3 regions of the Streptomyces sp. NPDC102360 genome follow, and region 2 is predicted to be linked to each of the others. Evidence: riboswitches for the same ligand, from Rfam matches in the RefSeq annotation. Region 2 holds a riboswitch; each other region holds the start of a gene.

Region 1 (9,718 bases), on a different contig from region 2:
CGAGGCGAAAGAGAAGTTGGTGAACGACCGCAATCCGTCGGGGACCGCGCCTTACGCGGCGTACGACGGTCACTCCGCGACCAGCTTCGCAAGCGATCCGCTCTTCGGCGACATGGCAGAGGACCCCTACGAACCCGGCTCCCACGCGACCGGCCAGTGGCACACGGACCCCCAGCAGCAGTACGCCGACCCCTACGCCTCCGCGTATTACGGCACCGGCACGTACGACACCGGTACTTACGACACCGGTATCTACGACACCGGCGCCTATGACACGACCGGCGCCTGGCCGACCGCCGGGTACGAGCAGGTCGCGGACATCCCGGCGCAGCAGCCCCGGACGATGGCCGAGCAGCACGCCACGGGTCAATGGGACACCTCGGCGTACGAGACGCAGATGTACGCGGCTCAGCACCCCGACACGCAGAGCTTCGAGGCCCCGTCCCTCGGGACGCAGAGCTTCGACACGCAGACCTTTGAACCCCAAAGTTTCGAGACGCAGAGCTTCGAGACGCAGAGTTTTGAGTTCCAGGGGTTCGAGGCGCAGCACTTCGAAGCGCAGGGCTTCGAGACCCAGAGCTTCGAGGCGCCGTCCTTCGAGACGCAGAGCTTCAGCACGCACGACATGCTCGGCACGCCCGACCCGCACGACACCCAGGGTTTCACCCACACCTTCCAGTCCCCGGTCTTCGGTACGACCGCCTACGACACGGGCGCGTACGACGCCACACAGTGGAACGCTGCCGAGCACGGGCACGAGCACGAGCACGAGCCGATCGTGGACCCGGCCCCCGAAGCGGACCATGCGCATGCGCACGGCCCCGACCTCGACTCCGATCTCGGCCCCACTCCCGGCCTCGACCCCACCCCCGAGCCCTCCCCCGCGCCCCCGCAGCCCACGTCACGCCGGGCCGGGAAGAACGTCTCGCGTGGGCGCGCAGGCCGTCGTCGTCCGCCGGCCAAGCGGTCCGCGCTCGTCACCGTCGTCGTGCCCTCGGTCTGTGTGGTCGGCGTCGCCGGAATCGCCGCGGCGAGCGTCGGCGGGGGCAGCGGGGACGGCGGCAAGGAGACGCAGGCCGCGGCCGCTTCGGACGCGCAGGCCGTGAAGCCGGCCGTCGCCAACAACAAGCTGGACTCGCAGTTGAAGGACCTGTCCGCCGACGCGGGCGACTTCGCCGACCGGGCGAGCCGCACGCAGGAGCGGATCGACCTCAAGGCGAAGCAGGAGGCGGCGCGCAAGCAGGCCGCCGAGGAGGCCGCGCGCAAGGAAGCGGCGCGGCCCAAGTTCGTGCTGCCGGTGAAGCAGCACGGGCTGAGCGCCTTCTTCGGGCAGGCCGGCGTCAACTGGATGTCCCAGCACTCCGGCATCGACTTCCCCGTCTCGTACGGGACTCCGGTGATGGCCGCGACGGACGGCACCGTGAAGACGGAGTGGAACAGCGCGTACGGGAACATGGCCAAAGTGGTCGCCAAGGACGGCACGGAGACCTGGTACTGCCACCTGTCCACGCACACCGTGACGAGCGGTCCGGTGAAGGCCGGTGACGTGATCGCGCGGTCCGGGAACTCCGGCAACTCGACCGGCCCGCACCTGCACTTCGAGGTGCGGCCCGGCGGCAGCGCGGCGATCGACCCGCTGCCGTGGCTGCGCAGCCACGGCCTCAACCCGAACTGAGCCGCTCCCTCCACAGCCCTCGCTGAGCCGCTCCCCCTTCGAGCAAGCGGCTCAGCGAGGCGGCAGGCCGCTACAGCTTCTCGACCGGCGCGTACCGCAGCAGCAGCCGCTTCGGCTTCGGGTCGCCGAAGTCGATCGACGCCTCCGACTTGTCACCCGTGCCCGACACGCCCACCACCGTGCCGAGACCGAACTGGTCGTGCGTGACGCGGTCGCCGACGCTGAGGGCCACCACCGGCTTGGAGTTCGCCCGGCTCGTGGCGAAGGCCGGCGTCGTACCCGTGCGGGAGCGCGAGGACGACAGCGTGGCCGCGATGCCGCCACCGATGCTCTTGGTCGAGGCCGCGGGCGTGGACGGGCCGGTGCGCTTCCAGTCCAGGTGGCCGACCGGGATCTCCTCCAGGAACCGGGAGGGCGGGTTGTACGAAGGCTGGCCCCAGGCGCTGCGCATGGAGGCACGCGTCAGATAGAGGCGCTGTCGCGCGCGCGTGATGCCCACGTACGCGAGGCGGCGCTCCTCCTCCAGCTCCTTGGCCTGGCCGAGGGAGCGCATGTGCGGGAAGACGCCGTCCTCCAGGCCGGTCAGGAAGACGACCGGGAACTCCAGGCCCTTGGCCGTGTGCAGCGTCATCAGCGTGATGACGCCGCTCCCGTCGTCCTCCTCGTCGGGGATCTGGTCGGAGTCGGCGACGAGGGCGACGCGCTCCAGGAAGGCGGAGAGTCCCCCGCCGCTCGTCCCGGCCTCACCCTCGGCCGTGCCGCCGCCCGCCTCGGTCCCGCCCTCCGCCGTGTCCTCGCCCGCGGCGGACTCCTGCTCGAACTCCAGGGCCACGGCGGCGAGTTCCTGGAGGTTCTCGATCCGGGTCTCGTCCTGCGGGTCGGTGGAGGCCTGCAGTTCGGCGAGGTAGCCGGTGCGCTCCAGGATGGCCTCGAGGACCGTGGCAGGACCCGCGCCCGACTCCACGATCGTGCGGAGGTCCTCCATCAGCGTGTTGAACCGCTTCACGGCGTTCGCCGAGCGGGCCGCCATCCCGTACGCCTCGTCGACGCGGCGCAGCGCCTGCGGGAAGGAGATCTTCTCGCGCTGGGAGAGCGCGTCGATCATCGCTTCGGCGCGGTCGCCGATACCGCGCTTCGGCACGTTGAGGATGCGGCGCAGCGGCACCGAGTCCTCGGGGTTGGAGAGCACGCGCAGGTAGGCCAGGACGTCCCTGACCTCCTTGCGCTCGTAGAAGCGGACGCCGCCGACGACCTTGTACGGCAGGCCGGTCCTGATGAAGATCTCTTCGAAGACACGGGACTGCGCGTTCGTCCGGTAGAAGACCGCGACGTCGCCCGCCAGCGCGTCGCCCGCGTCCGTGAGCCGGTCGATCTCGTCGGCGATGAACTGCGCCTCGTCGTGCTCGGTGTCCGCGACGTAGCCGGTGATCTGGGCGCCGGGTCCCTCGTTGGTCCAGAGGTTCTTGGGGCGGCGCGACTCGTTGCGCTCGATCACCGCGTTCGCCGCGCTGAGGATCGTCTGCGTGGAGCGGTAGTTCTGCTCCAGCATGATCGTCTTCGCGTTCGTGTAGTCCTCTTCGAACTGCAGGATGTTACGGATCGTGGCGCCACGGAACGCGTAGATCGACTGGTCCGCGTCACCCACGACGCACAGCTCGGCCGGGTCCGCGTCCTCGCCCTCGGTGGGGCCGACCAGTTCCCTGACCAGCGCGTACTGCGCGTGGTTCGTGTCCTGGTACTCGTCGACGAGGACGTGGCGGAAGCGGCGGCGGTAGTGCTCGGCGACGTCCGGGAACGCGCGCAGCAGGTTCACCGTCGTCATGATCAGGTCGTCGAAGTCCAGCGCGTTCGCCTCACGCAGGCGTGCCTGGTACATCGCGTAGGCCTGGGCGAGGGTCTTCTCGAAGCCGTCGGCAGCCGTGCCCGCGAAGTCCTCCTCGTCGATCAGCTCGTTCTTGAGATTGCTGATCTTCGCGCTGAAGGACTTCGGCGGGAACTTCTTCGGGTCAAGGTCCAGGTCGCGGCAGACGAGCGCCATGAGCCGCTTGCTGTCGGCGGCGTCGTAGATCGAGAAGGAGGACGTGAAGCCCAGCTTCTTGCTCTCCCGGCGCAGGATGCGGACGCAGGCGCTGTGGAAGGTGGAGACCCACATGGCGTTCGCGCGCGGGCCCACCAAGTCCTCGACGCGCTCCTTCATCTCGCCCGCGGCCTTGTTCGTGAACGTGATCGCGAGGATCTGGCCGGGGTGCACTCCGCGCTCGGCGAGCAGGTACGCGATGCGGTGCGTGAGGACGCGGGTCTTGCCGGATCCGGCGCCCGCGACGATGAGCAGCGGGGCGCCGCCGTGCACGACGGCCGCCTGCTGGTTCTCGTTCAGCCCCTCGAGGAGGGTGGCCGAGTCGAGGACCGGGCGCGGGGCGCCGTCCCGATAGTGCGCGTCCCGCTCCGGGGGCACACCGAACAGCCCGTCCGGCATCGGCTCCGGGGCCCCGTCGTCGTACTCGGGGTCCGGGGGCGGCGGCGGGGGCTCCTCCGCACTGTTCTGGAGGCCGGTCAGGAAGCTGTCGTCAAAGAGGCTGCTCATCGCTCTACGAGTCTAGGCCGCCCCACTGACAACCCGCGGCCCCCTTGGAAATCCAAGGGGGCCCAGAGGAAGAGATCACGAAAATGTATCGGGCATATCGAACATCAACCTTCACAGCAGCCACACGAGTTGGCTACGGTGCAGCCGGGCAGCCCGTCCCCCCGCCCGCGGAAGTCGCGGCGAACGGGCAGCCCCCGCTGAGTTCCGTACGCCGCGAGGCAGGGAACCGGGGACCCAACCGACCTTGGGGTGAATCGGTCAGCCGACCGTAGGGCAGCCTTCCACGTACCACGCCCGAACCCGACAGCTAACCCGGTAGGCGGACGACGGAAGGAGTCGCCTGCCTTGGCGTCGCACCGCAAGCCCCGCAGCCGTTCCCGGATGACCGGCGGCCTTCGCACGACCCCGGCGGTCGGCATCACGACCGCCGCCCTCACGTCCGTGGCCCTGCTCTCGCAGACGGCGCAGGCCGCGCCCGCGCAGCCGTCGTCGAAGCCGCGTCTCGAAGAGGTCCAGCAGAAGGTCGACACCCTGTACCGGCAGGCCGAGGTCGCCACCCAGAAGTACAACGGCGCCAAGGAACGGACCGACTCCAAGAAGCACCAGGTCGACAAGCTCCTCGACGATGTCGCGCAGCGCACCGAGGACATGAACACGGCCCGCCAGAAGCTCGGCAGGTACGCCGCCGAGCAGTACCGCTCGGGCAGTGTGAGCGACACCGCGACCATGTTCCTCGCGGACGACCCGGAGGACTACTTCTCGCAGCGCCAGCTGATGAGCCGGCTGACCGACGAGCAGAAGAAGTCGATCGACGACTATCAGAAGCAGACACGCGAGACCGCGAAGAAGCGCACCGAGGCCCAGTCGAGCCTCGAGGACCTCACCGACTCGCAGGCCGAGCTGAGGTCCTCGAAGGAGACCGTCCAGACGAAGCTCTCCGACGCGCGTCAGCTGCTGTCCAAGCTGACCGCCGAGGAGAAGGCGCGGCTCGCCGCGATCGAGAAGGCCAAGGAGGAGGCGGCCCGCAAGAAGGCCGCCGAGCTGGCCGCCGAGCAGAAGGCCGCGGAGGCGGCGAAGCGGAAGGCGGCCGAGGAGGCGAAGGAGCAGGGGCAGTCCTCCGGTTCCTCGGGCTCCTCCACCGGCTCGGCGGGCTCATCGGACGCCTCGTACGCCACCAAGGCCGCGCAGGCGCTCGCGTTCGCCAAGGCGCAGGAGGGCAAGCCGTACGTGTGGGGTGCCACGGGACCGGACTCGTACGACTGCTCGGGTCTGACGCAGGCGGCGTGGAAGTCCGCGGGGATCTCGCTGCCGCGGACGACCTGGGACCAGGTCGAGATCGGCAAGACGGTGCCGCTCTCCGATATCCAACCCGGTGACCTGGTGTTCTTCTACGACGACATCAGCCACGTGGGCCTCTACATGGGCGACGGCATGATGGTGCACGCGCCGAAGCCGGGCGCGGTGGTGCGCGAGGAGTCGATCTACTACGACGGCACGTCGTCGATCCACAGCGTGGTGCGGCCTGCCTGAGCCCCGTCGGTGACGCCTGTGACGCCTGTGACGCCTGTGATCAGGTCCAGAGCACCGCGATGAAGATGTTCGCGACGGTGAGCGCGCCGACCGTCGCGAACAGGCCCTTCTCCGCCTTCTCCTCGTCCCGCTTCACATAGACGATGCCGAGGATCACGATCAGGACCGCGAGCTTCACGCCGATCTTGATGTTGTTCACGGTGGAGCCGTCGGCCTGGTTGAGGCCGACCAGGGCGACGCCGGTCACCAGCATCGTCAGCGCGCCGTGCAGCATCGCCTTGTTGAAGCGGGCCGCGCCCTCCTTCATCGCCGACATCTGCGTGAGGAAGCCGCCGAGCAGCGAGGCGATGCCGATGATGTGCAGACCGACGAAGAGGTTGATGAGTACGTCCATGGGGCCGGAGCCTACTTGGGCCCGTTTCGGGCCACTTCGGAGGCCCGGCTGTCACTCTCTGCCACCGCCCGTAACAAATGGGCCAGTTGCGAACAATCGGCCACCAACCCGTTACGCCGAGGTTTAGCGTCCTTGCTCAGGTGACCGGCTCCCCACCGCCGCCCGAACCAGGGGCGGCAGTCGGACACCCCCGCCGAGAAAGGTCCGGCGGCGACCCGCTCCCCCTGTGCGGGCCGCCGCCGGACGCGCGACCGGGGGCCGTGCGTTTCGGACGGCCGCCCAGAGGAGGACCTTGTGCCGGCAGCGCACCGCAAGCCCCGACCGCGTTCGCTCAGCGGTGGCACGGGCCGCACCGCGGCCACCCTCGCCCTCGCCTCCGCGGCCACCGTCACCGCCCTCGACGGCGGGGCGGCGCACGCGGAGCCCGAGCTCAGCCCCACCCAGGTGCGGGCCAAGGTCGACAAGCTGTACCAGGAGGCGGAGGTCGCCACCCAGAAGTACAACGGGGCGAAGGAGAAGGCGGACGGGGCGCGGAAGAAGGTGGACGCGCTCCAGGACGAGGCGTCCCGGCGCACCGAATCCCTCAACTCCGAGCGCGAGAAGCTGGGTTCGGTGGCGGCCTCCGAGTACCGCACCGGAGGCGTGGACCCGTCGGTCCAGCTGCTCCTCTCCTCCTCCCCCGACGCCTACCTCGACAAGGCGTCCCTCACGGAGCGCATCGGCGCCCGGCAGGCCGCCTCGGTCACCCGCGTACAGGGCGAACTCCGCGAGATCGACCAGCTGCGCGGCGACGCCGACGGCACACTCTCCGAACTCCGCGCCAAGAAGGCCGAGTTGGAGGACAACAAGAAGAAGGTGAAGCGAAAACTCGCGGAGGCACGCCGCCTCCTCGACCGCCTCACCCCTGAGAAGCGCACGCCCACCGCCACGCAGAGCGGACACGCCTCGCGCTCGGCGGAACGCGCCGACCTCTCCCAGGCCACCAACTCCCGTGCCAAGGCCGCGGTCTCCTTCGCGTACGGCGCCCTGGGCAGCCCCTACGTATGGGGCGCCACCGGCCCCTCCGCCTTCGACTGCTCGGGCCTGACGCAGGCCGCGTACAAGGCGGCCGGGGTCTCAATCCCCCGCACGACGTACGCCCAGATCGACGCGGGCCCGCGCATCCCGAAGTCCCGGCTCCAACCCGGCGATCTGGTCTTCTTCTACTCCTCGATCAGCCACGTGGGCCTCTACATCGGCGACGGCAAGATGATCCACGCCCCGAACCCGAGCGCACCGGTCCGGGTGGCCCCGATCGACGAGATGCCCTTCGCGGGGGCGACACGGGTGGCGTGATCCTGCCGGACGCCCGACGCTTCTCAGTCCGCCCGCCCCGTGGCCGCCACCGTCACGCCGAGGCCCACCATCGCGAGGCCGCCGGCGCCGCCGACCGCAGCGAGGCGGCGCGGAGAGCGGGCGAACCAGGTGCGGGCCGTGGACGCGACGAGGCCCCAGAGGCTGTCGGAGGCGATCGCGATGACGCTGAACACCAGGCCCAGGAGCAGCATTTGGAGCACCGTGTGCCCCGCCTCCCGGTCGACGAACTGGGGCAGCACCGCCGCGAAGAAGACGATCGTCTTGGGGTTCGCCACGCCCACCACGAAGCCCTCCCTGAGGGTGCGCAGGGTGGTGGTGCCCGCCGCGCCCCGTTCCTCCTCGAACACCGCGCGCAGCGAACGCCGCCCCCGTATCGCCTTGATGCCCAGATAGATCAGGTACGCCGCGCCCACCAGCTTCAGCGTCATGAAGATGGCCACCGAACGCTCGACGAGCGAGCCGATACCGAGGGCCACGGCGATCACGAGGACGTACGCCCCGAGCGCGTTCCCCACGACCGTCGTCAGCGCCGCGCGGCGGCCCTGGGCGAGGGCCCGGCCGACGACGAAGATCACGCTCGGCCCTGGGATGACGATCAGCAGCAAGGACATCGCCGCGAAGGCGAGAAGGCGGTCGGCGGACATCATGGGGTCCATTGAGGCACAGCGGATGCCTCCCGCCCAAACGGATTTCGCCCCGGCCGGCCGGCGCTCACACCAGTCGTCGCGCCGTCGCCCACCGCGTCAGCTCGTGCCGGTTCGAGAGCTGGAGCTTGCGGAGCACCGCCGAGACGTGCGACTCCACCGTCTTGACGGAGATGAAGAGCTGCTTGGCGATCTCCTTGTACGCGTAACCGCGCGCGATGAGGCGCAGGACCTCGCGCTCGCGCTGTGTGAGGCGGTCCAGGTCCTCGTCCACCGGCGGCGCGTCGGTGGAGGCGAAGGCGTCCAGGACGAAACCCGCGAGCCTCGGCGAGAACACCGCGTCGCCCTCCTGGACACGGAAGATGGAGTTGACGAGGTCCGTGCCGGTGATCGTCTTCGTGACGTAGCCGCGGGCGCCGCCACGGATCACGCCGATCACGTCCTCCGCCGCGTCCGACACCGACAGGGCCAGGAAGCGCACCGGGTTCTCCGCGTCCGCCATCATCTGGGCGCTGCGGCGCAGCACTTCGACGCCGCCGCCGCCGGGGAGGTGCACGTCGAGGAGGACCACCTCGGGCCGCGTCGCCGTGATCACCGTGACCGCCTGGTCGACGTCGGCGGCCTCGCCGACCACCTCGACGCCCGTCTCCTCGGTGCGGCCGATCTCCGCCTGGACGCCGGTGCGGAACATCCGGTGGTCGTCGACCAGGACCACTCGTACCCGTCGTGTCTGAGCTGCCTCGTCGGTCATGACGTCCCTTCCGCCCTCTTCATGGTCAGTTCGACCTCCGTGCCGCCGTCCGGCACCGCCCGCAGCCGGGCCGTCCCGCCGTTGCGTTCCATTCGGCCGATGATCGATTCTCTTACGCCCATGCGGTCGGGCGGGATGGAATCGAGGTCGAAGCCGGGGCCCCGGTCGCGTACGGAGACGAAGACCATGTCCCCGTCGACGTCCCCCTCGACCTCCGCGTACACCTGGACGGCGCCGCCCGTGCCACCGTACTTGGCGGCGTTCACCATCGCTTCCCTCGCGGCCTGCATCTGTGCCGACAACTGCTCGTCGAGCGGGGTGTCGCCCACCACCACGACCTCCAGCGGGACCCCGTGCTTGTCCTCGACCTCGGCCGCGTTGCGCTTCACCGCCTCCGCCACCGTCTCCGGCTCCTGCGGGTTCTCCGCGGCCGCCGGCTTGTAGAGCCACGCGCGCAGGTCGCGTTCCTGGGCGCGGGCGAGGCGGCGCACCTCGGCCGGGTTGTCCGCGCCCCGCTGGATCAGGGTGAGGGTGTGCAGGACCGAGTCGTGCACATGGGCCGCGACCTCCGCCCGCTCCTGTGCACGGATGCGCATCAGGCGTTCCTCGGAAAGGTCCTGCGTCATCCGGATCAGGTAGGGGCCCGCGAGGAGTGCGATGCCCACGAGGACGGCGAGCGCCGCCTGGAGAATCGGGCCGATGTGCTCGGTGGCGCCCTGCGTGACGAAGATGCCGGTGACGCCCGCGCCGACGAGCAGCACCCCGGAGCCCGCGCGCGCCAGGC
Region 2 (9,718 bases):
GGCCTGGTCTCGCAGAGCGGCAACCTGGCCCTGGAGATCGGCAGACATCTCGGCCGTGCGGGCGCCGGCTTCTCGCGCTTCGTCTCGCTCGGCAACCAGCGGGACATCGACGCCGCCGACGCCCTGGAGTCCCTGATCGCCCACGAGCCCACGAGAGCGATCGCGGCGTACGTGGAGGACTTCCGGGACGGCCGCCGCCTCGCGGACGTCCTGGCGGCCGCGCACGCCGCGGGAAAGCCGGTCCTGCTCCTCACGGTGGGCCGCAGCGCGGCATCGGGCCGCGCGGCCGCCTCCCACACAGGCGCCCTGGTCAGCCCGCACGCCACGGTCGCCGCGGTCTGCCGCGACGCCGGCGCCCTCCTCCTGGACTCGGCGGGCGAACTCGTCGACACAGCCCTCCACTTGATGTCCCCCACCCTCCCTCTCGTACGTTCCCGCCCCCACCCCCCACGCCACGAAACCACCCCCGCCCCCACCCCCGACCAAGCCAGCGCCACCCCAGCCCCACCGCACCGGATCGCCGTGATCGGGGACAGCGGCGGTCAGGGCGCGCTGGCGGCCGATTCGTTCGCCGCGTGCGGCTTCGATGTGCCCGCGCTCTCCCCGGCCACCGTCGAGGCCCTGGCCGCGCACCTGCCGCCGGGCGCGGGACGGGCGAACCCGGTCGACCTGGCCGGTGCGGGCGAGCGGGACCTGGCCGCCTACGCGCGCGTGGCGGCCACCCTGCTGCACAGCGGCGACGCGGACACGGTCGTACTCACCGGCTACTTCGGGGACTACGCGAGCGCGAACCCGGCCCAGGCGGGGCGCGAGTGCGAGATCGCGCACGCCCTCGCCGACGCCGCCGGCGCCGCGGGGCGGGCCCTTCTCGTGCACACGATGGCCCGCGACACCCCGGCACTCGCCGTTCTCAGGGAACGCGGCGTCCCCGTCCACGAGCGCGTCGAGCAGGCGGCGACGGCACTCGCGGGCACCGTGCGCCTGGCCTCCGCCACGCCGCGCCTGCCGCAGGAGCGGACCGCGCCCCCGGCGGCGTACGAGGTCGAGGACGGCGGCTACGAGCGGGTGCGGGAGCTGCTGGCGTCCTACGGAGTCGCGTTCCCCACGGCCGAGTTCGTGGCGGACGCGGACGCGGCGGCGGAGGCCGCCTACCGCACGGGCTACCCCCTGGTCCTCAAGGCGATGGGGCTCGCCCACAAGACCGAGGCCGGCGGTGTGGCGTTGCACATCGCCGACGAGGCCGCCCTGCGGACCGCGTTCGCGCGGATGCGGGAGGCCACGGGGGCGGCCCGGTACGCGGTCGAGGCGATGGCGACACCTCCGTACGCGCGCGAACTCATCGTCGGCGTACGCAAGGACGCGGCGTTCGGCCCGGTCGTCATGGTCGGCGCCGGGGGTGTCACCGCCGAGCTGCACGCCGACACGGCGTTGGCGCTTGCCCCGCTCACCCCGGCACGCGCGCGTGCCCTGCTCCTTGAGCTGCGGCACGCGCCGCTCCTGACAGGGTGGCGCGGCGCACCGGCCGTCCACCTGGAGGCGGCCGTGGCGGCGGTGTGCGCGGTGGCGCAGGCCGCAGCGGACCACCCGGAGCTGACCGACCTGGAGGTCAACCCGCTCCTGGTGCACCCCGGCGGCGCCATCGCCCTGGACGCGCACGCAGCCCTGTCAAGCCCCGCCGGCGATTGAGGCGCGGGGTCCGGGGCAGAGCCCCGAGACCTCAACCACTGTGGCCGGGCCCCTCCACGGACCCGACCACGGTGGTCCGCGCCCGCCGCCGCGCGGGCGCACCGCACGCGTAGAACACCAACCCGATCACGACGAAGAGCAGCAGCGGCAGCACCTGGCTGAGCGTGTACGGCAGCCGCTGTCCTGCGAACGACTCGGGGAGGGAGTCCGCCGGGTTGCCCGCCGTGCCGAACCACCCGACCCCGAAGCCGGGCCAGACGAGCACGACCACGGTGAACGCCACGAAACCGGTGGAGAGCGCGGTCACGAGCCAGGCGCCCGCCCGGCCGCCCGGCACGGCGTAGGGGCGCTCCTGGTCGGGGTACTTGCGGCGCAGCACGGCGAGGCTCGGGAACGTGATGACGTAGGAGATGAACGTCGTGCTGATGGTCAGGCCGAGGCCCGCCGCGAAGTACTTCTCGCCGTCGCCTCCGGTGAGGTTGAGGGCGACGACGAACAGGATCGAACCGAGCACGGCGGACAGGATGTTGACCCGTACCGGGGTGCCGTGCTTCTCGGAGATGCGGCCCAGCCAGGCCGGACCCGCGCCGTCCGCGCACGCCACGGCCTGCGCGCGGTGGGCGCCCATCGCCCAGGTGACACCGGAGGTGAGCAGGCCGATGATGAGGCCGGCCGCGGCGACCCCGCCGAACACGGAGCCGAGCCCGGTCAGCGTCACCGTGCCGTCGGCCGCGATGGAGCCGCCGTAGACGGTGAAGACGGCCTTGCAGGCGTCGATGAAGCCGCCCAGGCTGCCGATCTCCTCGCTGGGCAGAACGAACAGGATGCCGAGGATGGGCCCTCCGTAGAGGAGCACGGCGGCGAGGCCGGAGCGCAGGATCGACAGGGGGATGTCGCGGCGCGGGTTCTTCATCTCCTCGGCGGCGGAGCTGGGCAGTTCGAAGCCTACGTAGTTGAAGATGAGCACCGGGACGAGCGCGACGAAGCCCGCATACGTAGGCGTGAATTCGCCCGCGGGCAGGGCGTGCACGCCATGTTCGGCGGCGTACACGACGACGGACACGAGGAAGAAGCCGAGCAGCACGACGCGCGCGACGGCGCCCGCGATGGGCACCCACTTGCCGATGCGTACGGACTGCACCACGGCGAGCGCGCCGCCCCAGATGAACACGAACCCGGCGACGTACTTCCACACGCCCGGCAGCGGCGTGAAGAACTCCTCCCAGGTGGTCAGCGCGATGATGCACAGGCTGCCGCCCACCCAGACCGGATTGGATATCCAGTACAGGAGCTGGTTGACGCCCGCGACGAGCCGGCCGAAGGCGAGGCGCGTCCATACGTACGGGCCTCCCTGCACGGGGAAGGACGAACCAAGTTCCGCGACGAGCAGCCCGTAGGGGAGGAAGAAGACGACGGCCAGAATGACCATCCAGGTCAGGCCCTGCGGGCCCTGTGCGGCGACGGATCCGATGGTGTCCAGGCCGACCAGCGTGCAGATGAGGAAGAACAGCACGTCCAGCCGGCGCAGATCCTTGCGCAGCCGTGAGCGCTGCTCGCCCCAGCCTTCGGAGAGGTCGGGCTCGTCCCCGGCGGGCGGGGTCGGCGAGAGGGATGGCGCTTGGGTCACGATTGCTCCTGGCGAGAACAGCGAGAACGAACGAAAACAGCGAGAACGAAAGAGGACGGCACTGACGGCACTTCGGGTCTTGCTCGGGCCGCGCCTACCCCCGACCGACCGACTTATTGACTGAACAGCCAGTCAGTAGTGGAACGTGACGCGACTGTGACCCCTGCGACGGCGAGCCGTCAAGGGGCCTGCACGTGAACGAGTCGGCACGCGGGAACAACTAGGGTTGCGGCGTGACCAGAGTCCGGTTGAGCGTGGCCGAGCGGCGTGAAGAGCTGCTGGGGGCCGCCATCGAGCAGATCGAGGCGCGCGGAGTGGCCGCCGTGCGCATCGCCGACGTGGCATCGGCGCTCGGCGTGAGCAACGCGCTGGTGCTGTACCACTTCTCGACGAAGGAGAAGCTCGTCGCGGCCGCGTTCGCGCACGCCGCCGAGAGCGACCTGGCCCATCTGCGCAAGCTGCTCGGCCGGCGCACGACGGCACTGAAGCGGCTGCGCGCCGCGGTGCGCTGGTACGCGCCGACGGGTCAGGCCAAGGGGTGGCGGCTGTGGATCGAGGGCTGGGCGGCGGCGCTGCGCGAGCCCGCACTGCGGGAGGTCACACGGGACCTCGACCGGCAGTGGAAGGCGGCGCTCGCGGAGGTGATCGCCGAGGGTGTGGCGGCGGGCGAGTTCGGCTGCCCCGACCCGATGGCGGCGGCGCTGCGGCTCACGGCGCTGCTCGACGGGCTCGCCGTGCAGCTGACGGCGTACGAGGACAAGCGAGCCAAGCCGGGCGCGGTGTCGCGGGCCCGCATGCAGGAGTGGGTGGATGAGGCGCTCGCCCGCGAACTGGGTCTCGAGCGCGCCGAGTTGACCGGGGCGGGGCGCTGACGGGAGGCCGTCAGCACCACCGCGCCGCTTGGGATCAACGCGTCAGGACGCCGCCTCCAGGTGCGCCTTCACCGCGTGCGGGTCCACGAAGCCCTTGGCCTGCACCCGGTCGCCGGAGGACTCGCCGCGCAGTCGGCGCCCGATCCACGGCACCAGGAACTCCCGCGCCCAGTGGATGTCGTCGCGCCGTACCTCGAACGTGCCGCGCTGCGGCAGCGGCGGCCACGCCTGCTCGGGGTCGGCCGGCACCTCGACGCCGAGCGCCTGGGCGGCGCGCAGCGCCACCCGCGTGTGCCCCTCGGGCGACAGGTGGAGACGGTCGCCGTCCCAGGCCCTGCGGTCCTGGATGGACTTCAGGGACCACAGGTCGAGCATCAGGCAGCCGTGCCGGTCGGCGATCGCCCGCACATGCATGTTGTACGTGGCGATCTTGCCGCGCAGGTGCTTGAGCACGGCCACGTCACGGGTGTCGAACCCGGTGGCCACCATGACGGTGCCCGCCGCGTCGGCGAGCTTGGCGACGGCCTTCTCGAAGCGTTCGGCCACGTCGTCCGGGTCGGTGCCGGGGCGGATGATGTCGTTGCCGCCGGCGACCAGGGTCACCAGGTCGGGAGCGAGATCGACCGCCTTCGGGACCTGGTCCGCGACGATCTGGTCGAGGAGCTTGCCGCGCACGGCCAGGTTCGCGTACTGGAAGGTGTCCTCGGGGACACGGTCGTCCAGGAGGACGGCGAGCCGGTCGGCCCAGCCCGCGAACTTGCCGTCGGGGCCGGGGTCACCGACTCCTTCGGTGAAGCTGTCGCCCACGGCCGCGTAGGACCGGATCGTGCCGTTGAGTGAGTCCGTGAGTGCTCTCGATTCGTTTGCCACGACCACACATCTTTCACCCTCGGCTGTGACCTACGCGACCGTAGCCAGGGGTTGACGTGTGGTGAGATAACCCACTCGCCACCTGGGGAATAAGCGTGGAATAAGCGCACGAACGCATTTCGGCGCCCGGGGAACACCCCGGGCGCCGAAGCGAGCGGGCCGCCGAGCGGCCCCTACGTCACGTCTCAGGCGTTCACACCGTGCTCGCTCAGGTACGCGATCGGGTCGATGTCCGAGCCGTAGTCGGCGCCCGTGCGGATCTCGAAGTGCAGGTGCGGGCCGGTGACGTTGCCGGTCGCGCCGGACTTGGCGATCTCCTGGCCGACCGTCACCGTGTCGCCCTGGGCGACACCGATCGAGGACAGATGGCCGTACTGGGAGAAGTGGCCGTCGGCGTGCTCGATGACGACCTCGTTGCCGTACGCGCCGCCCGAGCCGGTCGAGACGACGGTGCCGTCGGCGACCGACTTCACGGAGGTGCCGGTGGGGATCGAGTAGTCGGCGCCGGTGTGGCTGCCGCTGGACCACATGGAGCCGGAGTTGCCGTAGCCGGTGCCCTTGGCGCCGTCGACCGGCGCCGTGTAGTCGCCGGAGGCGGGGGTCTTGGCGCTCGTCTGCGCGGCGGCGGCGCCGCCCTCGGAGCCGGAGTCGCCCTCGGCCGCGCCGCCGAGGTCGAGCTTGACGCCGATCTTGAGGTGGTCCGCGTTGGAGCCGACGGCGTCCTTGTTGTCCTCGTACAGCTTCTTCCAGCCGCCGTCGACGTCCTGCGCCTTGGCGATCTTCGAGAGCGTGTCACCGGCCTTGACGGTGTACGTCGTGGTGTCGGCGGTACCGCCGGACGTCGCGGCCTGCGCGCCGGTGGCGCCCATCAGCGGGAGCGCCACGGCGACTCCACCGGCGGAGGCGACGGCGGCGACACGGGCGATGCGCTGGGAGGTCGAAAGGCGGTGCTTTCCCTTTGCGGGCATGCTGAATTTCCTCTCCGTCGCCTACGAGGTGAGCTGTCGGGTTCGGGCTGGAGATGCCCGGCCGTGCCCGGGGTGCGGGCGCGGCTTCACCCCTAGCCGCTTCGGGAAATCCCTGCGCGGCGTACTGCGTGTGGGTCCCCCGCTCCTGCCGTGACGGGTAGTCGAAAGGAATCCGGACGGCGGCAGGACTAGGCGTTCCGACCGGATTGATTGGTGACCGTAGGCGAACCGCAATGGCTACGACAAACCCCGAATTCACCTGCGGCGGCAATTCCTTGGATTTCTGAGGCGGCCCTGCGTAACCCTGCGTCGACCTTCTTCGCTTTACCAACGCCATACCTTCGGGGATTACTGGGGAGGCAATCCGGGCCACCCGGCACGCAGCGTCACGAACATGAAGCCGGTCACGCACAGGCCCACAAGCCCCTCCGATCCATGCACAGTTGACACAGAACGGGGCGAATCGGACAGATGGTTGCCTGGGGAACCGATGTCGTATCGTCAGGAGCGCGCCCACCGGCGACCCAACGCCGGTGCACCGATTGGGAGGAGCCCCTGTGACGCAGCACGCACCGTCCACCGAGCCCGAGCTGACCGGAGTGCGCAACTTCCGAGACGTGGGCGGCCTGCCCACCGTGGACGGCCGGCGCGTGCGCCAGGGCGTACTGTTCCGCAGCGGCCACCTCGCCCACGCCACGGCCGAGGACTCGACCTTCCTCTCCTCCCTCGGCCTGCACACGGTCTTCGACTTCCGCAACAGCGCGGACCAGAAGCTGGAGGGCGCGGACGTCGCGCTGCCCGGCGTGCGCAATCTGAACCTGCCGCTCAACGACCCGGCCGACGGCGCCGAATTCTGGGCCATGGTCCGCGACGGCGACATCAATCAGCTGCGCCAGATCCTCTCCGAGGGCCGCGCGGCGAACCGGCTCGTCGATTCCTACCGCACCATGATCAAGGAGCGCACCGCCGAGCACAGCCGCGTGCTGCACTCCCTCGCCGAGGACAGCCTCCCCGCGCTGATGCACTGCGCGGCCGGCAAGGACCGCGCGGGTCTGTCGATCGCGGTGACGCTGCTCGCTGTGGGCGTGGAGCGCGACGCCATCGAGGCGGACTACCTCAAGTCCAACGAGAAGCACCGCCGCTACAACGTGCGCCGCACCGCCACCGCGAAGGATGCCTACTCCCCCGAGATCATGGAGCTGCTCAGCCCGCTCTTCGACGCCCGCATCGAGTACCTCAACGCGGGCCTCGAGACCATCGACGAGCACTGGGGCGGCACGGACCGCTACCTCGAAGAGGGCCTGAAGCTCACCGCGGCGACGCGCGAGCGGCTGCGCGAGCGCCTTCTCGACTGACCGCCGAGCGCCGTCCCCTGGTGCCGGGCGGCGCCGGGCGTCACATGGCGCCCGTTGCCGCGCACCTCTCCGAGGTCCGCCGTCACCCCTCCCTGTCGCGAAGTGCCGCGCGGGCGGGGAGGGTCACGGCGAGCAGACCGAGACACACCGCGCTCGCGGCGAACGTGCCGTACAGCAGCGGCGGTATGTACGGGGATTCTCCCGTCATGCCGCGCATCATCGGGGTCAGCGTGATCATCGCGATGGCGGTGCCGAGCAGCACCCCCGCCGCCGACACCAGCAGGCTCTCCCAGCGGAGCATCCGCAGCACCTGGCGACGCGTGGAACCGACGAGGCGGAGCACGGTCAGTTCGCGACGGCGGTCCAGGACCGTCATCACCAGCGTGTTGACCGCCGCGACGGCGGCGAAGCCACCCAGGACCGCGGCCATCGTGTAGTTGGACCAGGCGCCCATTTCGCTGTCCACGCTCCGCGCGACGGCGTAGCCCGAGGCGTCGGTGACCTTGCCGAGTGCGGTGAGCGGCCCGGCGTCGCCGCCGCGCACCAGCAGCGTGCTGTCGAAGCCCGATGTGACATGTCCGGCGAGGGAGGCGCGGTCCATCGTCACCGCCGCCAGGCCAAGGCCCCGGCCGTATACCGCGGCGACCTGCGGGCGGGCCTTCGTGCCGTCGGGGAGACGGAGCGGCAGCCTGTCGCCCACCTTCACCTTCACCTTCGCCGCCGTCGCGAGGGTCTTGTCGATGGCGATGCGACCCGCGCCCACGCGGTCCAGGCTGCCGCGGCGCACATCCAGGTCCTGCACCTTGGCGAGCTCGCCGCCCGAGCCCGAGATGCCCTGGGCCGCGGTCGCCTGCAGCGAGGTCTCCCCTCCCAAGTCGACCGGTACGAGCACCTGCGTGTCGAGCAGGCTCACGGCCGCGTCGACACCGGGAGCGCGGGCCGCCCGGTCGGCGGCGCCCGCCGGCAGGCCTGCCGGATCGGTGACGGCGTGGTCCGCCGTGATGCCCGCGCGCAGCTGGTCCGCGGAGACCTTGCTCTCGCTCGTGTGCATGAAGACCAGCGTCGAGGCGAAGGCCATCGCCAGCACGATCGGCGTGATCGCGGAGGCCGACCGGCGGGAATTCGTCCGGGAGTTGGCGGCCGCCAGCGAGGCCGAGGCCCCGCCGCCGCGCAGCAGCAGGCCGAAGGTCGCCGCGCACAGCCGGGCCAGCAGCGGGCCGAGCAGGGCGACGGCGAGCATGAAGAGCATGACGACGCCGAGCGAGGCGTTCGCCGCGTCGGCGCCTGCGGTGGAGGCCGCGACACCGGCGAGCACCGAGCCGCCGCCGAGCGCCGCGATGCCGAGCACGGTACGGACGACACCCGGCCGCAGCCGCTCCACCGAGGCCTCGGCGAGCGCCTGACCCGGCTTGATCTTCGCGGGCCTGCGCCCGGCGATCCAGCCCGCGCCGAGCGCAGTGAGCAGCCCGGTCCCGACGGCGGCGACCAGCGGGATCCACGACACGTGCAGCTCGACCGCCTGCGGGACGGCCCCACGATCCTTCAGCTGCCCGAACCACCAATGCGCGAGCCCGATGCCCGGCAGGCACCCGAGCACCCCGGCGAGCGGCGCGACGAGCAGCGCCTCCGCCGCGACCGCCCGGCGGATCTGCCGCGGGGTGGCGCCGACAGCACGCAGCAGCGCGAACTCCCGGCTGCGCTGGCCGACGGAGAGGGCTACCGTGCCGGCCGCGGTGAACACGGCCACCAGCGTGGCGATCCCCCCGAAGGAGCCGCCGAGCGCGGTGAGGGTCTCCTTGGCGTAAGCCAGGCCGTGATCCTCGACCTCGCCACGGTCGTCGCCGGTGAGCACCTGCGCGCCGGAGCCGGCCAGCGCCTTCTCGACGGCCGTGGCGAGAGCCCCGGTGTCGGCTCCTCCCTTGGCCAGTACCGCGATGGCGTCGGCCTTGCCGGGGTGCCCGGACAGCGCGGGGGCCTCCGCGTCGGCGAACCAGGCCGTGGCGCTGCTTCCGGTCGCTGTGCCTGCCGACGTGGTGTCCCCGGCCCCGGACCTGGCGATACCGGACACCCGGAACTCCGCGCGTCCCGCCGCCGTTTCGAGCGCGACGGTGTCGCCTACCTGGGCCTTCGCCGTTCGGGCCGCTGCGGCGTCGAGCACCGCTTCTCCCGTGTGCGGCGCGGCGCCCGCGGACAGCGCGGTTCCGGTGAAGGCGTGCGAGCCCCAGCCGTGGCCGGTGAGCGCGCCGCTCCCCTGCCGCACCGGGAAGGTGAAGTCCGCCACCGCGGCCTCGGCGCCCGGCGCGTGGGCCGCCTTCGCCGCGAGCCCGGCATCCACGCGCG
Region 3 (9,718 bases), 870 kb from region 2:
ACACGACCGTCTCGTCCGCCTCCAGGGAGGAGAGGAACTCGGCGACCGGGGCGCCTCCGGAGAGGTTCGGCGCGGCGGCCGAGTCCGGGAGCTGCGGCAGGTCGACCACGTTCAGGCGCAGCAGGCGCCCTTCGGACGTGACGACGCCGATCTCGCCGCGAGCCGTCGCGGGGATCGAGGAGACGATCACGTCGTGCTTCGTACGCTTGGTGCCTTCACCTTCGGTGAAGGGATCGCCGTTCGCCGTACGGGCAAGCAGCCCGGTCGAGGAGAGCAGCACGCGGCACGGGTCGTCGGCGACTTGGAGCGGAACCGCCGACACCGGGGCGCCGGCCGACTCCAGGAGCACCGTGCGCCGGTCGTCACCGAACTTCTTCGCCACGGCGGCCAGTTCGGAAGAGACCAGCTTGCGCAGCTCGGAGTCGGACTCGAGGATGCCGGTCAGCTCGTCGATCTCGCCGTTGAGCTTGTCGCGCTCCGCGTCCAGCTCGATGCGGTCGAACTTGGTGAGGCGGCGCAGCGGCGTGTCCAGGATGTACTGCGTCTGGATCTCGCTCAGCGAGAAGCGCTCGATCAGGCGTTCCTTGGCCTGCGCGCTGTTGTCGCTGTCCCGGATGATGCGGATGACCTCGTCGATGTCCACCAGGGCGACGAGGAGACCCTCCACCAGGTGGAGCCGGTCCTGCTTCTTGCTGCGGCGGAACTCGCTGCGGCGGCGCACCACGTCGAAGCGGTGGTCCAGGTAGACCTCGAGGAGTTCCTTGAGGCCGAGGGTGAGCGGCTGGCCGTCCACCAGCGCCACGTTGTTGATGCCGAAGGATTCCTCCATGGCCGTCAGCTTGAAGAGCTGCTCCAGGACGGCCTCCGGCACGAAGCCGTTCTTGATCTCGATGACCAGGCGCAGGCCGTGCTCGCGGTCCGTGAGGTCCTTCACGTCGGCGATGCCCTGGAGCTTCTTGGAACCGACCAGTTCCTTGATCTTCGTGATGACCTTCTCGGGGCCGACCGCGAAGGGCAGCTCGGTGACGACGAGGCCCTTGCGGCGCGCCGTCACGTTCTCCACGGAGACCGTCGAGCGGATCTTGAACGTGCCGCGGCCGGTCTCGTACGCGTCCCTGATGCCGGACAGGCCGACGATCCGGCCGCCCGTCGGCAGGTCGGGCCCGGGAACGAACTTCATGAGTGTGTCGAGGTCGGCGCCCGGGTGCCGGATCAAGTGCCGCGCGGCGGCGATCACTTCACCCAGGTTGTGCGGCGCCATGTTCGTCGCCATGCCGACCGCGATGCCCGACGCGCCGTTCACCAGCAGGTTCGGGTACGCGGCCGGGAGGACGAGCGGCTCCTGCTCCTGGCCGTCGTAGTTCGAGATGAAGTCGACCGTGTTCTCGTCGATCGACTCCGTCATCAGGCTCGCGGCGGCGTCCGGACGGCACTCCGTGTACCGCATGGCGGCCGGGCGGTCGTCATTGCCCAGGGAGCCGAAGTTCCCGTGCCCGTCCACCAGCGGGACGCGCATGGAGAACGGCTGGGCGAGGCGCACCAGTGCGTCGTAGATCGACGAGTCGCCATGGGGGTGCAACTTACCCATGACCTCGCCGACGACGCGGGCGCACTTCACGTAGCCGCGCTCGGGGCGCAGGCCCATCTCGTTCATCTGGTAGACGATCCGACGGTGGACGGGCTTCATCCCGTCCCGGGCGTCGGGCAGGGCGCGTGAGTAGATGACCGAGTACGCGTACTCCAGGTAGGAGCCCTGCATTTCGTCGACCACGTCGACGTCGAGGATCTTCTCCTCGAAGTCGTCGGGCGGCGGGGTCTTCGTGCTGCGGCGGGCCATCGCGGCTGCGGCTCCTTCACCTACAAGAACGGTTACATGAACGGGAACTGTCGCGGACCATTGTGGACCGCCGCACTGACAACGCCGCTCGCGGCCCTTCAGTACCGGGTGTCGCGCGGCCCCGAGAGGGCCGTCTGCTCGCTCACGGCGTAGCCCCGGCGGGAACTTCGCCAGGTGCCAGCACGCTTGCATACAGTGGCAGCACTTGCAGCAGTTCAGTGTTCCAGGACTTGCCGCAGTCCAGAGCTCACCGCGTATTCGCGTTGCACCGCGATCGAAGGGACGTACATGCCCATGGGTCACACGGCCACCGCCGAGGCCGGCTCCGGCGGCCTGACAGCGACCGAGCACCGGCTGGCCAATGGCCTGCGTGTGGTGCTCTCCGAGGATCATCTGACCCCGGTCGCGGCGGTCTGCCTCTGGTACGACGTCGGCTCGCGCCACGAGGTCAAGGGCCGTACGGGCCTGGCTCACCTCTTCGAGCACCTGATGTTCCAGGGCTCGAAGCAGGTGCACGGCAACGGGCACTTCGAGTTCGTCCAGGGCGCGGGCGGCTCGCTCAACGGTACGACGAGCTTCGAGCGCACCAACTACTTCGAGACCATGCCCGCCCACCAGCTGGAGCTCGCGCTGTGGCTGGAGGCCGACCGCATGGGCTCGCTCCTGACGGCCCTTGACGACGAGTCGATGGAGAACCAGCGGGACGTAGTGAAGAACGAGCGGCGCCAGCGCTACGACAACGTGCCCTACGGCACCGCGTTCGAGAAGCTGACCGCCCTCATGTACCCCGAGGGGCACCCCTACCACCACACGCCCATCGGCTCCATGGCCGACCTGGACGCGGCCACCCTTGAAGACGCGCGGAACTTCTTCCGCACCTACTACGCGCCCAACAACGCGGTGCTGTCGATCGTCGGCGACATCGACCCCGAGCGGACGCTGGCCTGGGTCGAGCGGTACTTCGGCTCCATCCCGGGCCACGACGGCAAGCCTGCCCCGCGCGACGGCGCGCTCCCGGAGGTCATCGGCGAGCAGCAGCGCGAGGTCGTCGAGGAGGAGGTCCCGGCACGCGCCCTGATGTCGGCGTACCGGCTCCCGCAGGACGGCACGCGCGCGTGCGACGCCGCCGACCTCGCCCTCACCGTTCTGGGTGGCGGCGAGTCCTCGCGGCTGTACAACCGGCTCGTACGCCGTGACCGCACCGCCGTGGCGGCCGGTTTCGGTCTGCTGCGCCTCGCCGGAGCGCCCTCCCTGGGCTGGCTGGACGTGAAGACCTCCGGAGACGTCGAGGTGCCGGTCATCGAGGCCGCCGTCGACGAGGAGCTCGCCCGGTTCGCCGAAGAGGGCCCGAGTCCCGAGGAAATGGAGCGCGCCCAGGCCCAGTTGGAGCGCGAGTGGCTGGACCGCCTGGGCACGGTCGCGGGGCGCGCGGACGAGCTGTGCCGCTACGCCGTCCTGTTCGGCGACCCGCAGCTCGCCCTGACCGCCGTGGGGCGCGTCCTGGACGTGACCGCCGAGGACGTCCAGGAGATCGCCAAGGCGCGGCTGCGCCCCGACAACCGCGCGTCCCTCGTGTACGAGCCGACCGCGCCCGCCGACACCGAGAACGCCGAGAACGCCGAGAACGCCGAGAACGCTGAGGAGGCGGGCCAGTGACCGAGCAGCTCGCGAACATGGACTTCCATCCCCGGCCGCAGGCGGGCGAGCCCAAGCCCTGGGCGTTCCCGGCCCCGGAGCGCGGCGCGCTCCCCAACGGACTGACGGTGCTGCGCTGCCACCGGCCCGGCCAGCAGGTCATCGCCGTGGAGGTGCACCTGGACGCGCCGCTGGACGCCGAACCGAAGGGCCTCGACGGCGTCGCGACGATCATGGCGCGGGCCTTCAACGAAGGCACCGACAAGCACTCCGCCGAGGAGTTCGCCGCCGAGCTGGAGCGCTGCGGCGCCACGATGGACGCGCACGCCGACCACCCCGGCGTCCGTGCCTCCCTCGAAGTGCCGGCCTCCCGCCTGTCCAAGGGGCTCGCCCTCCTGGCCGACGCCCTGCGGGCCCCCGCCTTCACCGACAGCGAGATCGAGCGCCTCGTCCGCAATCGCCTGGACGAGATCCCGCACGAGAGCGCCAACCCGGCCCGGCGCGCCGCCAAGGAGCTCTCCAGGCAGCTCTTCCCGGCCGACGCGCGCGTGTCGCGCCCGCGCCAGGGCACCGAGGAGACCGTCTCGGCCATCGACGCCGCGGCAGTGCGCGCCTTCTACGACCGGCACGTACGCCCCGCCACCGCGACGGCCGTCGTCGTGGGCGACCTGACGGGCATCGACCTGGACGCCCTCCTCGCCGACACGCTCGGCGCCTGGACGGGTGACACCGCCGAGCCGCGCCCCGTGCCGCCGGTCGTCGCCGACGACACCGGTCGCGTGATCATCGTGGACCGCCCGGGCGCCGTGCAGACGCAGTTGCTCATGGGCCGGGTCGGACCGGACAAGCACGACCGTGTGTGGGCCGCGCAGGTCCTCGGCACGTACTGCCTGGGCGGCACCCTCACGTCGCGCCTGGACCGCGTCCTGCGCGAGGAGAAGGGCTACACCTACGGTGTGCGGTCCTTCGCCCAGGTGCTGCGCTCCGCGCCCGACGGCAGCGGCGCCGCGATGCTCGCCATCAGCGGCTCGGTGGACACGCCGAACACCGGGCCCGCGCTCGACGACCTGTGGAAGGTCCTGCGCACGCTGGCGGCCGAGGGGCTCACGGATGCCGAACGGGACACCGCCGTACAGAACTTGGTGGGTGTCGCCCCGCTGAAGTTCGAGACCGCGGGGGCCGTCGCGAGCACCCTCGCCGACCAGGTCGAGCAGCACCTGCCGGACGACTTCCAGGCGCAGGTGTACCGGCAGTTGGCCGCTACGGGCACCGTGGAGGCCACGGCCGCCGTCGTGAGCGCGTTCCCCGCGGACCGTCTGGTCACGATCCTGGTGGGCGACGCCGCGCAGATCGAGGAGCCGGTGAAGGCGCTCGGTATTGGCGAAGTCACTGTGGTCGCCGGCTGAGCTCGTCTCCCGCGGCACCCCACGAAGCCCCGGCGCCGTCACTGGCCGCCGGGGCTTCGTGGCGTCGGTCACGATCATCCATAATCACCACACGTTCCCAAATGTCCGTATTGGCGTAGAGGTTGCCTGTCTGCCCTGTGGCGTGCGCTACAAAAGGCGGGTTCTGTTTGTTGATTCAAAGACGCCCCGCTTAGCGTTCGGTCCGGCTGTTCGCCAGACGTACGTCGCGCCCGCGACACCGGACAGTCATCGCCGAGTCCCCATGGTGCGAGCCAGGGGAGCCGGGGACCCACCGAAGTCCCTGGGGTGAATCGGGCGCTCTTCCCGTAGGGGAGGGAGTCTGTAGGAGACCTTCCTGCTCCGAACCCGTCAGCTAACCCGGTAGGCGAGAAGGAAGGAAAGGACCAGCCACTTCATGGGGTTCACCCGTGCCACCGGGAAGCACCGCCGTCCCAGCCGCCTGACGCGTACCACCGCTCAGTTCGCGGGCGTCGCCGCCATCACCACGACGGGCGTGGTGGGTGGCCTCGCCGCCCCCGCGCTCGCCGCCGACACCGCGACAGTCCCGCACGACGGCCTCACGCAGGCCGTCGCCATCGGCGACTCCCTGGCCGAGCAGATCGACGCGCAGGCCACCGCGCAGCAGAAGGCGGCCGCCAAGGCGAAGGCCGAGGCCGAGGCCAAGAAGAAGGCCGAGGAGGCCAAGCGCAAGGCCGAGGCGGAGGCCAAGAAGCGGGCCGCCGAGAAGGCCGAGAAGGAGCGCGAGGCCAAGGAGCGCGCCGCCCGCGAGGCCGAGCGCAAGCGCCTGAACAGCTTCGTGTCGCCGATATCCGGCTCGTACGTCTCCACCGCCTACCAGGCCGGCAGCGGACTGTGGTCCTCCGGCAGCCACACCGGCATCGACTTCCACGCCTCCAGCGGCACTTCGGTGCACGCGGTCGGCATGGGTACCGTCGTCGAGGCCGGCTGGGGTGGCGCGTACGGCAACAACGTCGTGATCAAGATGAAGGACGGTACGTACACCCAGTACGGTCACATGTCCTCGATCGGCGTCTCCGTCGGCCAGGACGTCACCCCCGGTCAGCAGATCGGCCTCTCCGGAGCCACCGGCAACGTCACGGGCCCGCACCTCCACTTCGAGGCCCGTACCGGCCCCGACTACGGCTCGGACATCGACCCCGTCGCGTACCTGCGACAGCACGGTGTGAACGTCTGACCCGCCAGGCACACTCCACGAAAGCCCCGGCTCATCGAGCCGGGGCTTTCGTGTGCGCGGGTCCGCGGTGTCCAAAAAATATCCCCGGATTCAGTTCTCTCGTCGGAAATTCAAGTCCGGTGGAATAGAGTCACGGGGTAAACGTTCCGGCCGCGTGTCATTCGCGCCCGACCGGGCGTCAATAGACCGCGTGTCGCGGGCATTGAGGCGGAGGTCGAGTCATGCGCATTCCCGCACAGTCGGTATGCACAGCGATCCGCGACGACATCGTCGCCGGCGTGTACGAGCGCGGTGGCAGGCTCACCGAGGAACTGCTCGCGCGTCGCTACGGGGTCTCGCGTGTGCCCGTCCGTGAGGCGCTGCGCACCCTGGAGGCGGAGGGGTTCGTCGTCACGCGCAGGCACGCGGGCGCGTGCGTGGCCGAACCCACCGAGCGGGAGGCGGCCGATCTCCTGGAGATCCGCACGCTGCTCGAACCCATGGCGGCCGCCCGCGCCGCGCAGCGCCGCACGGAGGCGCACCTCAAGGTGCTGCGCGGCCTGGTCAGGCTGGGGCAGGAGCGCTCCAGGCGAGGTCAGAGCGAGGATCTGCGCTCTCTCGGCAGTTGGTTCCACGAGACGCTTACTCAGGCTTCCGGCAGCCCCGGCCTGATCACCCTGCTCACCCAGCTTCGCCACAAGATTGCCTGGATGTACGCCGTGGAGAGCCCGGCCCGGCCGGCCGAGTCCTGGGCCGAGCACGGCGCCATCGTCGACGCCGTGGCGCGGGGTGACGCGGAGCGTTCCCGCGCCCTGACCGTCCTGCATGCGGAGCGGGCGGCGGCCGCCCACAGGCTGCGCGTGCCCCGCGCGGGCGAGCGCGTGAGGACTTCGCAACATGCAGTCAACACGGTGGGTCGCCAGCTTTAACAAAAGCGCCGTATACAAAGAAGTGCACTATTCGGCGAATGAATCGAATGAGGTGCGGATCAATTCCAGCTGCCTGGTTCCTCCTATTCTCTGTTGCCCAATTCGTGTCGCAATGGTGAACGAAAAAGCCGCGCGTCCCTCTTCGGGGCGCGCGGCTCAGCCGTACTGCTTTTGCCTTTGTGTCAGACGGTCTCGGGAAGCTCCTCGAGCCCCTCGGCGACCAGCTTCGCCAGACGGTCGAGCGCGGCGTCCGCGCCCTCGGCGTCGGAGGCCAGCACGATCTCCTCGCCGCCCTGCGCGCCCAGGCCGAGCACGGCCAGCATGGAGGCGGCGTTGACGGGGTTGCCGTCGGCCTTGGCGATCGTCACGGGAACGCCGGCCGCCGTGGCAGCGCGGACGAAGATGGAAGCGGGGCGGGCGTGGAGGCCCTCGGCCCAGCCGACGTTGACGCGGCGCTCAGCCATGTGATGCTGCCCTTCAGGTGTCTCACGGTTGTCTAGACCAGTGTTCCATATCGTAAGGCGTGCGTGACGCGGACCCAGGTCCTCGCCGGCACGGCCCTTCGGTCCTCCATAGGGTGCCTTCCGTACGCACGGGCCGCGACCCGTACGACAGGCCGTCATCTGTCAGTGCCCGGCCCTACTCTTGCGGCATGGAGACCCCGTCGGACCGGCATGAGTATCCCGCCCACTGGGAGGCCGACGTAGTGCTGCGCGACGGCGGCACCGCGCGGATCAGGCCCATCACGACCGCGGACGCCGAGCATCTGACCAGCTTCTACGAGCAGGTCTCGGACGAGTCGAAGTACTACCGCTTCTTCGCGCCCTACCCACGACTGTCCGCCAAGGACGTGCACCGCTTCACCCATCACGACTACGTGGACCGGGTCGGTCTCGCGGTCACGGTGGGCGGCGAGTTCATCGCCACGGTGCGCTACGACCGGATCAACGCGCAGGGCCTGCCGGCGACCTCCCCGGCCGACGAGGCGGAGGTCGCCTTCCTCGTGCAGGACGCCCACCAGGGCCGAGGCGTCGCATCGGCGCTCCTGGAGCACATCGCGGCCGTCGCCCGCGAGCGCGGCATCCGCCGGTTCGCCGCCGAGGTACTGCCCGCCAACAGCAAGATGATCAAGGTGTTCCGGGACGCCGGATACACGCAGAAGCGCAGCTTCGAGGACGGCGTCGTCCGCCTGGAGTTCGATATCGAGCCCACGGAGGCGTCGCTCGCTGTGCAGCACGCGCGCGAGCAGCGCGCCGAGGCCCGCTCGGTGCATCGCCTGCTCGCGCCCGGCTCAGTCGCCGTGATCGGCGTGGGGCGTGCGGCCGGAGGAGTGGGCCGCAGCGTTCTCGACAACCTGAAGGACGCGGGTTTCACGGGGCGCCTGTACGCGGTGAACCAGGCGTTCGAACATGACGTCACCGAGATCGACGGCGTGCCCGCCCACCGCTCCGTACGCGACATCGACCCGGCCGCCCCGGTCGACCTGGCCGTCGTCGCCGTGCCCGCCCCGGACGTCCCCGAGGTCGTCGCCGAGTGCGGAGAGCGCGGCGTGCAGGGCCTCGTCGTGGTCTCCGCCGGCTACGCCGAGAGCGGGGAGGAGGGCCGCGAGCGCCAGCGTGCCCTGGTCCGCCAGGCCCGCAGCTACGGGATGCGCATCGTCGGTCCGAACGCCTTCGGAATCGTCAACACCTCACCGGAGGTACGGCTCAACGCCTCGCTCGCCCCCGAGATGCCGCGCCCCGGACACATCGGCCTGTTCGCCCAGTCCGGCGCCATCGGCATCGCGCTCCTGTCCCGCCTGCACCGCAGGGGCGGGGGCGTCACCGGGGCCAGCGGGGTCTCCACGTTCGTCTCAGCGGGCAACCGCGCGGACGTCTCCGGGAACGATGTCCTGCAGTACTGGTACGACGACGCGGACACCGACGTCGCCCTGATGTACCTCGAATCGATCGGCAATCCCCGCAAGTTCACCCGCCTCGCCCGCCGCACCGCCGCCGCCAAGCCCCTGGTGGTCGTGCAGGGCGCCAGGCACAGCGGCATCGCTCCGACGGGACACGCGGTGCGGGCCACCCGCCTCCCGTACGCCACCGTGTCCGCACTGCTGCGCCAGGCGGGGGTCATCCGGGTCGACACGATCACGGAACTCGTGGACACCGGCCTCCTGCTGGCCCGCCAGCCGCTGCCCGAGGGGCCACGCGTCGCCATCCTGGGCAACTCGGAGTCGCTCGGCCTCCTGACGTACGACGTGTGCCTCTCCGAAGGGCTGCGCCCCAAGCCGCCGCTGGACCTGACGACGGCCGCGTCCGCCGCCGACTTCCGGGCCGCTCTGGAGCAGGCATTGGCCGACGAGAAGACGGACGCCGTCGTGGTCACCGCGATCCCCGCTGTGGGGGAGGGCCCCTCGGAGGACGCGGAACTCGCGGCCGCGCTGAGTGCGGCCGCCGCCACCGGGCCCACGAAGCCGGTACTCGTCGTCCACGTCGAGCTCGGTGGCCTCGCGGAAGCACTCTCCGCCGCGGCCAGTACAGGGCCCAACGCGCCCGACACGCCACCGCAGCGAGCCACCCACGAAACGGCCTCGGAGGAGCCGCCGCCTCCCGCGGAGGCGGCGACCGCCCCGCGCCTCATCCCCGCCTACCCGGCCGCCGAGCGCGCCGTCCGCGCGCTCTCCCAAGTGGCCAAGTACGCCCAGTGGCGACGCGACGCGGCCGCACCC

Evidence for each region. Region 2 has a riboswitch for cyclic di-AMP ahead of ACIRHA_RS10135 (peptidoglycan DD-metalloendopeptidase family protein). Riboswitches for the same ligand answer to the same signal wherever they lie in the genome.
Region 1: it holds a riboswitch for cyclic di-AMP, as region 2 does, so the genes downstream of both, ACIRHA_RS30005 (NlpC/P60 family protein) here and ACIRHA_RS10135 (peptidoglycan DD-metalloendopeptidase family protein) in region 2, are expected to answer to the same signal.
Region 3: it holds a riboswitch for cyclic di-AMP, as region 2 does, so the genes downstream of both, ACIRHA_RS13810 (M23 family metallopeptidase) here and ACIRHA_RS10135 (peptidoglycan DD-metalloendopeptidase family protein) in region 2, are expected to answer to the same signal.

The regions. Positions count from the first base shown of each region.
Region 1 is NZ_JBIWLG010000009.1:99,543-109,260, forward strand. It holds gene ACIRHA_RS29995 (M23 family metallopeptidase) at 20-1,675, shown strand; gene pcrA (DNA helicase PcrA) at 1,746-4,259, opposite strand; cyclic di-AMP (ydaO/yuaA leader) riboswitch at 4,445-4,597, shown strand; gene ACIRHA_RS30005 (NlpC/P60 family protein) at 4,605-5,789, shown strand; gene ACIRHA_RS30010 (hypothetical protein) at 5,830-6,183, opposite strand; gene ACIRHA_RS30015 (NlpC/P60 family protein) at 6,478-7,518, shown strand; gene ACIRHA_RS30020 (LysE family translocator) at 7,542-8,186, opposite strand; gene ACIRHA_RS30025 (LuxR C-terminal-related transcriptional regulator) at 8,251-8,934, opposite strand; gene ACIRHA_RS30030 (PspC domain-containing protein) at 8,931-9,718, opposite strand, start outside.
Region 2 is NZ_JBIWLG010000002.1:108,683-118,400, forward strand. It holds gene ACIRHA_RS10115 (acetate--CoA ligase family protein) at 1-1,686, shown strand, start outside; gene ACIRHA_RS10120 (APC family permease) at 1,718-3,313, opposite strand; gene ACIRHA_RS10125 (TetR family transcriptional regulator C-terminal domain-containing protein) at 3,547-4,185, shown strand; gene ACIRHA_RS10130 (SGNH/GDSL hydrolase family protein) at 4,228-5,010, opposite strand; gene ACIRHA_RS10135 (peptidoglycan DD-metalloendopeptidase family protein) at 5,241-6,023, opposite strand; cyclic di-AMP (ydaO/yuaA leader) riboswitch at 6,027-6,197, opposite strand; gene ACIRHA_RS10140 (tyrosine-protein phosphatase) at 6,581-7,378, shown strand; gene ACIRHA_RS10145 (ABC transporter permease) at 7,461-9,718, opposite strand, start outside.
Region 3 is NZ_JBIWLG010000002.1:983,474-993,191, reverse strand. It holds gene ACIRHA_RS13825 (DNA topoisomerase (ATP-hydrolyzing) subunit A) at 1-1,837, opposite strand, end outside; gene ACIRHA_RS13820 (M16 family metallopeptidase) at 2,132-3,493, shown strand; gene ACIRHA_RS13815 (M16 family metallopeptidase) at 3,511-4,878, shown strand; cyclic di-AMP (ydaO/yuaA leader) riboswitch at 5,119-5,281, shown strand; gene ACIRHA_RS13810 (M23 family metallopeptidase) at 5,294-6,094, shown strand; gene ACIRHA_RS13805 (GntR family transcriptional regulator) at 6,316-7,002, shown strand; gene ACIRHA_RS13800 (HPr family phosphocarrier protein) at 7,185-7,466, opposite strand; gene ACIRHA_RS13795 (GNAT family N-acetyltransferase) at 7,655-9,718, shown strand, end outside.